2 regions of the Catellatospora aurea genome follow, and region 1 is predicted to be linked to the other one. Evidence: predicted binding sites of a transcription regulator. Region 1 holds the regulator's gene; the other holds the start of a gene.

What was found. The regulator HspR, encoded in region 1, represses chaperone genes until heat shock. The targets are predictions, from matches to a motif close to TTGAGTNNNNNNNACTCAA.
Positions count from the first base shown of each region.
Region 2: lon (endopeptidase La) is a predicted target of HspR. The motif match lies at 1,752-1,770, and genes of this name have one in related genera.

Region 1 covers NZ_JBHTAC010000026.1:90,965-95,170, reverse strand. The annotation lists gene dnaK (molecular chaperone DnaK) at 1-137, shown strand, start outside; gene grpE (nucleotide exchange factor GrpE) at 134-955, shown strand; gene dnaJ (molecular chaperone DnaJ) at 1,035-2,201, shown strand; gene ACFQO7_RS23695 (heat shock protein transcriptional repressor HspR) at 2,208-2,615, shown strand; gene ACFQO7_RS23690 (antitoxin) at 2,690-2,905, shown strand; gene ACFQO7_RS23685 (hypothetical protein) at 2,972-3,403, opposite strand; gene ACFQO7_RS23680 (WD40/YVTN/BNR-like repeat-containing protein) at 3,659-4,206, shown strand, end outside.
Region 2 covers NZ_JBHTAC010000072.1:4,631-8,836, reverse strand. The annotation lists gene lon (endopeptidase La) at 1-1,728, opposite strand, end outside; gene ACFQO7_RS36505 (hypothetical protein) at 1,952-2,779, opposite strand; gene ACFQO7_RS36500 (MFS transporter) at 2,808-4,037, opposite strand; gene ACFQO7_RS36495 (DUF5937 family protein) at 4,138-4,206, shown strand, end outside.

The sequences.
Region 1 (4,206 bases):
CGGCCGGCTCCGCCCTGTACAACCAGGGTGACAACCCGGCCGCGGCCGGTGCGGGCCAGCAGCACGACGCGGCCGGTGGCCGTGCCGACGACGACGTCGTGGATGCGGAGATCATCGACGACGAGGGCAAGAAGTGACCGAAGCGGCACAGGGTGCCTCGCCGGCGGAGGAGCAGTCCCCCGCCGGCGAGCGCATCGTGATCAAGAACAAGCGCAAGATCAGCCCGAGCGGAGCGACCATGTCCGAGCAGCCGGCGACGCCGGCCGCCCCGGCGGCCGGCACCGAACAGCCGACCGGAGAACAGGAGACCCCTGCCCCGGAGAGCACCGAGCAGGACCCGACGCCGCAGGCCGCCGAGGCTGTCGCCGACCAGGACACCGTCGAGGTGCCGGTCGTCGCGCAGCCGGAGGCGGCTGCCGAGGCCGGGCCGGACACCGCCGAGGCGGTGGAGGGCGAGGTCGTCGAGGCCGAGCCGGTCACCGTGACGGCCGCGCCCGAGGCCGAGCCGGCACCCGCGCTGGGCGCGGAGCTCGCGCAGCTGCGGTCCGCTCTGGAGGAGCGCACCGCCGACCTGCAGCGGGTGACCGCCGAGTACGCGAACTACCGCAAGCGGGTGGAGCGCGACCGCACGGTCTCCGCCGAGCTCGCCACCGGTCAGGTGCTGACGGCGCTGCTGCCGGTGCTCGACGACCTGGACCGGGCCCGCGAGCACGGTGACCTGAGCGGGCCGTTCGGCGCGGTGGCCGACCAGATCGCCGCGGTGGTGGCGAAGTTCGGCCTGACCGCGTTCGGCGAGAAGGGCGACACCTTCGACCCGAACCGGCACGAGGCGGTGGCGCACCTGCCGTCCGCCGACGTGACCGAGCCGACCTGCATCGACGTGATGCGCCGTGGTTACCTGCTGGGCGAGCGCCTGCTGCGCCCCGCGATGGTGGCCGTCGCGGCACCGGAATGACACCATGACCGGGGCTCCCTCCCCCGCCCGATTCCGGGCGGGGGAGGGAGCTTCGATCACGACTGGGGGAGGGGGACGGATGAGCTCGAAAGACTGGCTGGAGAAGGATTTCTACGCCGTGCTCGGAGTGGCCAAGGACGCCACCGCAAGCGAGATCAAGAAGGCGTACCGCAGACTCGCACGCGAGCTGCATCCTGACCACAACCCCGGCAACACCGCCGCCGAGGAGCGCTTCAAGGCGGTGTCCGAGGCGTACGACGTGCTGTCGGACGAGAACCGGCGGCGTGAGTACGACGAGATGCGCTCGCTGTTCGAGGCCGGCGCGTTCCGGCGCGGCGCGCGTGGCGCGGGCGGGCAGCACTTCGACGTGAACGACCTGTTCGGCCAGGGCGGTGGACGCCAGGGCCCGGACCAGCGGTTCGGCGGCGCGAGCTTCTCCGACCTGTTCGGCTCGATCTTCTCGGGCGGGGCCACCGGCACCGGCGCTCCCCCGCGCGGCCCGGCTCGCGGTCGCGACGTCGAGGCCGAGATCTTCCTGGACTTCGCCGACGCGGTGCAGGGCACCACCCAGCCGCTGACGCTGCGCACGCTGGGCGTGTGCGACACCTGCCACGGCGACGGGGCCAAGCCGGGAACCCGCCCCCGGGCCTGCCCGCACTGCCAGGGCACCGGTGTGGTCAACCGCAACCAGGGCGCGTTCGGCTTCTCCGAGGCCTGCCGCGACTGCCAGGGTGTGGGCACGGTCGTCGACCAGAAGTGCCCCGAGTGCCACGGCACCGGCGGGGTGACCAAGACCCGCACGCTGACCGTACGCATCCCGGCCGGTGTCTCCGACGGGCAGCGCATCCGGCTGGCCGGGCGCGGTGAGCCGGGCGAGCGCGGTGGCGCCCCCGGTGACCTGTACATCCGCGCGATCGTGCGCCCGGACGCCATGTTCGGCCGCAACGGCGACGACCTGACCGTGACGGTCCCGGTGACCTTCGCCGAGTCGGTGCTCGGCGCGGAGGTCCGGGTGCCCACTTTGGACGGCATGATGAAGGTCAAGGTGCCCGCCGGCACGCCCAGCGGGCGGCTGCTGCGGGTGCGGGGCAAGGGTGTGCCCAAACGTGATGGCCACAGCGGGGATCTGCTGGTTACCGTGGAGATAGTGGTGCCGCAGCAGCTCTCCGAGGAAGCCCGGGACGCGCTGGTGCGCTTCACCGAGCTGGCCCCGCCGGTGCGGCGGGACCACCTGGAACGGAGGTGATCCACAGTGGACGTGCACGCCAAGGTGCTGCTGATCTCGGTGGCCGCGCAGCTGGCCGGGATGCACCCGCAGACGCTGCGGCAGTACGACCGGATGGGTCTGGTCGAGCCGGGCCGCTCCGCGGGCGGCGGACGCCGGTACAGCCTGCGTGATGTCGAGCTGCTGCGTGAGATCCAGCGGCTCAGCCAGGAGGAGGGCGTCAGCCTGGCCGGCGTCAAGCGGATCATCGATCTGGAGCAGCTGGTGCTGGAGTTGCGCGAGCGGCTGGAGCATGCGCAGCAGCAGCTGGCGTATGCCGAGCGGCGGTTGGCGCAGCTGGAGACCATCTCCGCGTTCCCGCGCACCGATCTGCTGCCGAGCACCCGCACCTCGACGGCGCTGGTGGTGTGGCGGCCGCGTTCGGCCGAAGGCTGAACCCGGCAGGTCGCCGGCCGGTATCCTCGACATGGGTCAGTCCGAATTGTCGGACTGACCCGGAGGGGGATGAGATGGGCATGTTGGACAAGGCCAAGGACGCCCTCGGTATCGACGACAAGTCGGACCAGGCCACGGACAAGGCCAAGCAGATGTCGGACAAGGCCAAGAAGGCCGTCGACCAGGCAGGCGACGCCGTCGACAACAAGACCGGCGGCAAGTACGCCGGTCACGTCGACAAGGCCCAGGACATGACCAAAGACGCGATCGACAAGATGAACAAGAAATAGTCGTATCGCGCCACGGCTCCCCGCGGTCAGTTCCGCGGGGAGCCGTGTGTGCGAGATCAGGTGCTCTTACTGCAATCTCCGCGAATGGCGGACCAGACCGCCTTCGCACCAGTCGTGGTAGTCGAAGAGCTGGGGCCGGGCCAGCAGCACGCGGGTGTTGTGGGCCCAGATCGCCATCTGCTCGTCGCCCTCCTCCTCGGCCTCCTCGACCATCTTGCGCAGCTTGCGCCGAGGGTGGGCCTTGAAGCCGGTGCGGATCGCGTCGGCGGCGTAGATGTACAGGCAGTGCATGGTGAAGCGGCGGGCCGGGCAGCTGGTGTCCATCGCCAGGTCGAACAGGGTCCCGATGAGCCGGTCACCGGAGACGAGCAGGTCCCAGTCCGGCGGCATGGCGGTGAGCGGCACGGAGTCTGGCGCGTACGCCCAGGTGCGCAACTCGTTGGGGGTGGGGTCGACCGGGTTGGCGAATCCTCGGAACACCGCCGGAGAAGCGCTCATCGATATCTCCTCCGCTGTGAAGACGCGGGATGGGGGAAGACGCGGCCAGATTCAGCGGCGCTGCTGCCGCGACACGCTAGCGCGGCCGCCCAGGTCAAGGGAAGGTCACGGCGCGTACTTTCATCAACCTGTTACGCATTGCGACCAACCGGGCACGGCAGCTGGGCGTCAGGACACCGAAAGCGCCCCATCGACCGGTGCCGACGGGAACCGGCCCGCCGGTTCACGGCTCGACCGGGTATGACTTCCGCCAGCGTGAACGGAATCGCGGGCCGCGTGCGCCCGCTGCTCATGACGGTGCTCGGGCTCGCGCTGGTCACGGCGTGCACCCCGCGCGGCGAGGGCCTCAGCACGTCCTCGCCAATCCCGGCCACTACCGCGTCCCCGCCTGCGCGGGCGGCGGTGCAGGAGCGTACGGCCGAGGTCGGCGTGCCGCCGGGCTACCTGCCGTTCGTCGAGTTCGCCGACGCCCGCAACGGCTACGCCGTCTTCACCGACTGCGGCGGCAGCGGGACCTGCCGGGGCCGCCTGTTCGCGACCGCGGACGCCGGGGTCACCTGGCAGGCCCGCCCGATGCCGCTCGCCGAGGACGAGAGCATCCAGCTGTACGTGGTCGGCCCGAAGCAGATGATGATCTGGGGCGACAAGGCCGGCGGCTACCACCTGTCCCGCGACGGCGGCCTGACCTTCACCTTCAGCGCCACCGTGCCGGCCGACTACCACGCCGCCACCGGTGTGCGCTACGGCGTGGACTTCGCCGCGGACGAGCCGGTGCTGCGGGAGTGGCAGACCGGCAAGCCGGT
Region 2 (4,206 bases), on a different contig from region 1:
CTCCGGCGTGAACCGGGGACGGCCCAGGAACTCCTTGAGGTTGCCGTTGTCGACCTGCACCCGCGCGCTGTCGCTCGCCTGCTTCACGGCGACCTTGCGCAGGATGCGGGCCAGGGCGCGCTCCAGTTGGCGTACGCCCGCCTCGCGGGTGTGCTCGGCGGCGATCGCGCCCAGCGCGCCGTCGCTGATCGACACCTCGTCGGCGGTCAGGCCGGCCCGGTCGAGCTGCCGCGGCAGCAGGTGGTCCCGGGCGATGGCGACCTTCTCCTGCTCGGTGTAGCCGTCCAGGGTGACCAGCTCCATCCGGTCCAGCAGCGGGCCGGGGATGGTCTCCACCACGTTCGCGGTGGCCAGGAACAGCACGTCGGACAGGTCGAGGTCGACCTCCAGGTAGTGGTCCCGGAACGTGTGGTTCTGCGCCGGGTCGAGCACCTCCAACAGGGCCGCGGCCGGGTCGCCGGCGTACCCCGCGGAGATCTTGTCGACCTCGTCCAGCAGCACCACCGGGTTCATCGAACCCGCCTCGCGCAGCGCCCGGACCAGGCGGCCCGGCAGCGCGCCGACGTAGGTGCGCCGGTGGCCGCGGATCTCGGCCTCGTCGCGCACGCCGCCCAGCGACACCCGGACGAACTTGCGCCCGAGCGCCCGTGCGACGGACTCGCCGAGGCTGGTCTTGCCCACCCCGGGCGGACCGGCCAGGGCCAGCACCGCGCCGGAGCCGCGACCGCCCACCTGCTCCAGGTTGCGGGCCGCCCGGCGGTTGCGCACCGCCAGGTACTCCAGGATGCGGTCCTTGACGTCGTCGAGGCCCGCGTGGTCGGCGTCCAGCACCGCCCGCGCCGCGGCGAGGTCGGTGTTGTCGTCGGTACGCACGTTCCACGGCATCTCCAGCACCGTGTCCAGCCAGGTGCGGATCCAGCTCGTCTCCGGGGAGGCGTCGCTGGCCCGCTCCAGCTTGCCGACCTCGCGCATGGCCGCTTCCCGCACCTTCTCGGGCAGATCGGCGGCCTCCACCCGGGACCGGTAGTCGGCCGAGCCCTCGGGCTCGTCCTCACCCAGCTCCTTGCGGATCGCGGCCAGCTGCTGGCGCAACAGGAACTCGCGCTGGGACTTCTCCAGACCCTCGCGCACCTCGCTGTTGATCTTCTCGGAGACCTCCTGCTCGGCCGCGTGCTCCCGCGCCCAGCCGACCAGCAGCTCCAGCCGCGCCGTCACGTCCGGCGAGCCGAGCAGCTCCACCTTCTGCGCCAGCGTCAGCCACGGGGCGTACCCGGCCGAGTCGGCCAGCTCGCTCAGGTCGGTCATCCGCTCGACCGCGTCGATGATCTGCCACGCGCCGCGCTGCTGCAGCTCGGCGGTGACCAGCGCCTTGTACTCGCGGGCCAGCTCCTTGGCGCGGCCGGCCGGTTCCGGCTCGGTGACCAGGGTCGCCTCGACCCACAGCGCCGCACCCGGTCCGGGCACGCCCGAGCCGATGCGGGCACGGGTGACACCGCGCAGCACGGCGGCACGCTCTCCGCTGGGGAGGCGGCCGACCTTCTCGATCACCGCGGTCACGCCGTACGTGCCGTACTCGCCGTCCAGCCGCGGCACGGCCAGCACGGTCTTGTCACCGGACGCCCGCGCCGCGTCGATCGCGGCCTGGGTGTCCGGCTGGAGCGCCACCGCCACCACGTTGCCGGGCAGCAGAACGGCGTCGTCCAGGGGAAGAACGGGGAGTGTGGTCATCGTCGACACCTGCCATTCTGAACTTGAGTCTTACCCACTCAAGTCCAGGACGACCTTGGTTGTTCCCTCAACCAAACGGTGTGACCCACGCCACTCCCGCGTTCGCCGCGCCTCGCGCTTGCTCAAGATCGTCCGACTTGCCGGGCAGGCGTGCGTATCTTGAGCGCGGATACGCACAGGTGCCTGGCAAGTCGGACGATCAAGGCCAACCCCGGCGGGCGGGTCAGCAATTCCCGCGCGGGATGTACAGCGGGCGGTCGGTGTCCTCGGCCGCGTGGGCGGACGCCGCCGCGCCGACGAGGGTGGCCTCCGCGTGACTCGCCGAGGCGGGCGACGGGACCACGGGCGCAGCGGTCTCGGGCACGGAGTGGATCTCGGGACCACCCTGGGCCTCGGACGTGGCCTGGACCGGGGACGTGGCCTGGGCCTCGGGCGCGGCCTGGACCGGGGACGCGGCGGCCGGTTCGGGACGCGCGTCGGCCTCGGCCGTGGGGCTGACCTCGATGATCGAGTGAGTCTCGGGCACCGCGTCGGTCTCGGTCGAGCTCGCTGCCGGGGAGGTAGTCGCCTCCGCCGCGCCGGCCGCGGCCATCATCGCGGCGAACTCGTCGGCCTCGGAGTGCCCGGTCGGCTGAGCGGCGGGCAGTGCCGCACCGTACGCCTCGGCGCTCAGGATCCCGGTGGGCTTCGGGGCGAGCAGGCCGATCGCCAGGCCGGTGATCACGGGCATCACCGCGTACGACGAGGCGACGTCGGAGAAGTAGACGTCCAGCCCGATGTTGAACGCGCCGCCCAGGTACAGGCCCAGGTCACCGGCCGTGGTGACGGCCGCCCAGACGAGACCGACGAGCACGCCCTCGGGGCCCGCCGCCGTCGGGCGCTTGCGCAGGTAGCGGATGGCGAAGCCGAGCACCAGTGCGACCATCGTGGTCAGCTTGATCGACTCGTACAGAGCCTCGTGCTTGCCCTCGGCGGGCAGCAGGATCAGCGAGATGCCGACCATGCCCAGCCACACCGCCAGTCCGTACCCGAGCACGCGCGACGACTTCATGGGCGATTCCTCCTCGAAAGCGGGGTTCCTACCCTGCTAACCGCGTGGAGCGCGTCGAGGTCGCTACCACCGAGCCCGCGGCCAGCAGCGTCATCGCGGCCAGCCCACCCCACATCGCGCCCGGACCGGTGGTGAGCAGCCACGTCAGCAGCGCCGGAGCGAGCGCCATGCCGATGCCGGTGGACAGCTGGAAACGCGACAGCGCCCGGCCGAGGGAACCCGCGGGTGCGCCCGCGATGACCAGGGCGGTGGCGCTGCCCGCGTACAGGATCTCCCCGGCGGTGAAGACGACGGCGCACAGCGCGATCGCGATCGGCCCGGCGTCGCCGCCGAGCGTCCCGGCACCCCAGAAGCCCACGTACGCCACGGCCAGCAGCACGCCGGAACCGGCCAGCACCCGGTGCCGCGGCACCCGGGCGAGCCACACCACCAGCGCCACCTGCGTCGTGATCACCAGGACGGTGTTGCCGACGAAGATGCCCGCCGACCACGCGGGCGACGCGTGCAGGTAGGTCAGCAGCAGCGCGGGCAGCGCCACCTCCAGCACCGAGAAGTTGGCCGCGTACGGCAGGTTCGCCACCAGCAGCGGCCGCAGGTACGCCAGCTCGCCTCGCGTGCCGCCGGACGGGGCGGCGGGCGCTGCTGTCGCGCGCAGGCGCATGCCCCACGCGCCGATGCCGGAGGCGAGGTAGCCGAGGGCGCTGATCGCGGCGAGCCCGCGCAGCGCCGTGTCCCCGCCGCCGACGGCCGCGGTGGCCACCAGCGCGCCCACGCCGAGCGCGGCGTTGCGTAGCGACCGGCCCGCGGCCAGCGCGGCGTCGCGCTCCCGGCCGGTGGCGAGCGTGGCCACCACCGCGGCATGCGCTGCGGGCCAGGCCTGGCTGCCCAGGCCCAGCAGCAGCGCCCCGATCGTGAACCCGGCCGGGGTCGGCGCGGCCACCAGCAGGGCCGCGCCCAGCGCGCGGACCAGCAGTGTCGTAGCGACCGGCGTCGACCGTGCGCCGCGGTCCAGCCAGCGGCCGGCCGGTGGCAGCGCGGCCAGCCCGGCCAGCAGGCCCACGGTCACCGCCAGGCCCGCGCCGCCGGGGCTCAGGCCGACCGCGGTCAGACCGTAGAGCAGCAGGAACGGCCGCAGCATGCCCGTGCCGAGCGCGTCCACGGCCAGCACCGCGGCATAACGCGGCCCGCCGAGGCGGCGCAGCAGGGACGTTCGCGCCGGTACGGCCGGGGGCGCGGGGGTGGGGGAGACGAGGGTCATGGCCGGCACCGTGCGCCCGCCCGGCCGCCGCGGGCACGTGGGTTGACGGAGGTCGTCAATCGGCGCGGCCCGGCCGTGGCGGTGGTGCCACCATGGCGTGGTGAGCCTGACCATCGACGTCACCGGCCTGCCGCCGGAGCGGTACGTCTTCGCCCCCTCGCCGCTCGGC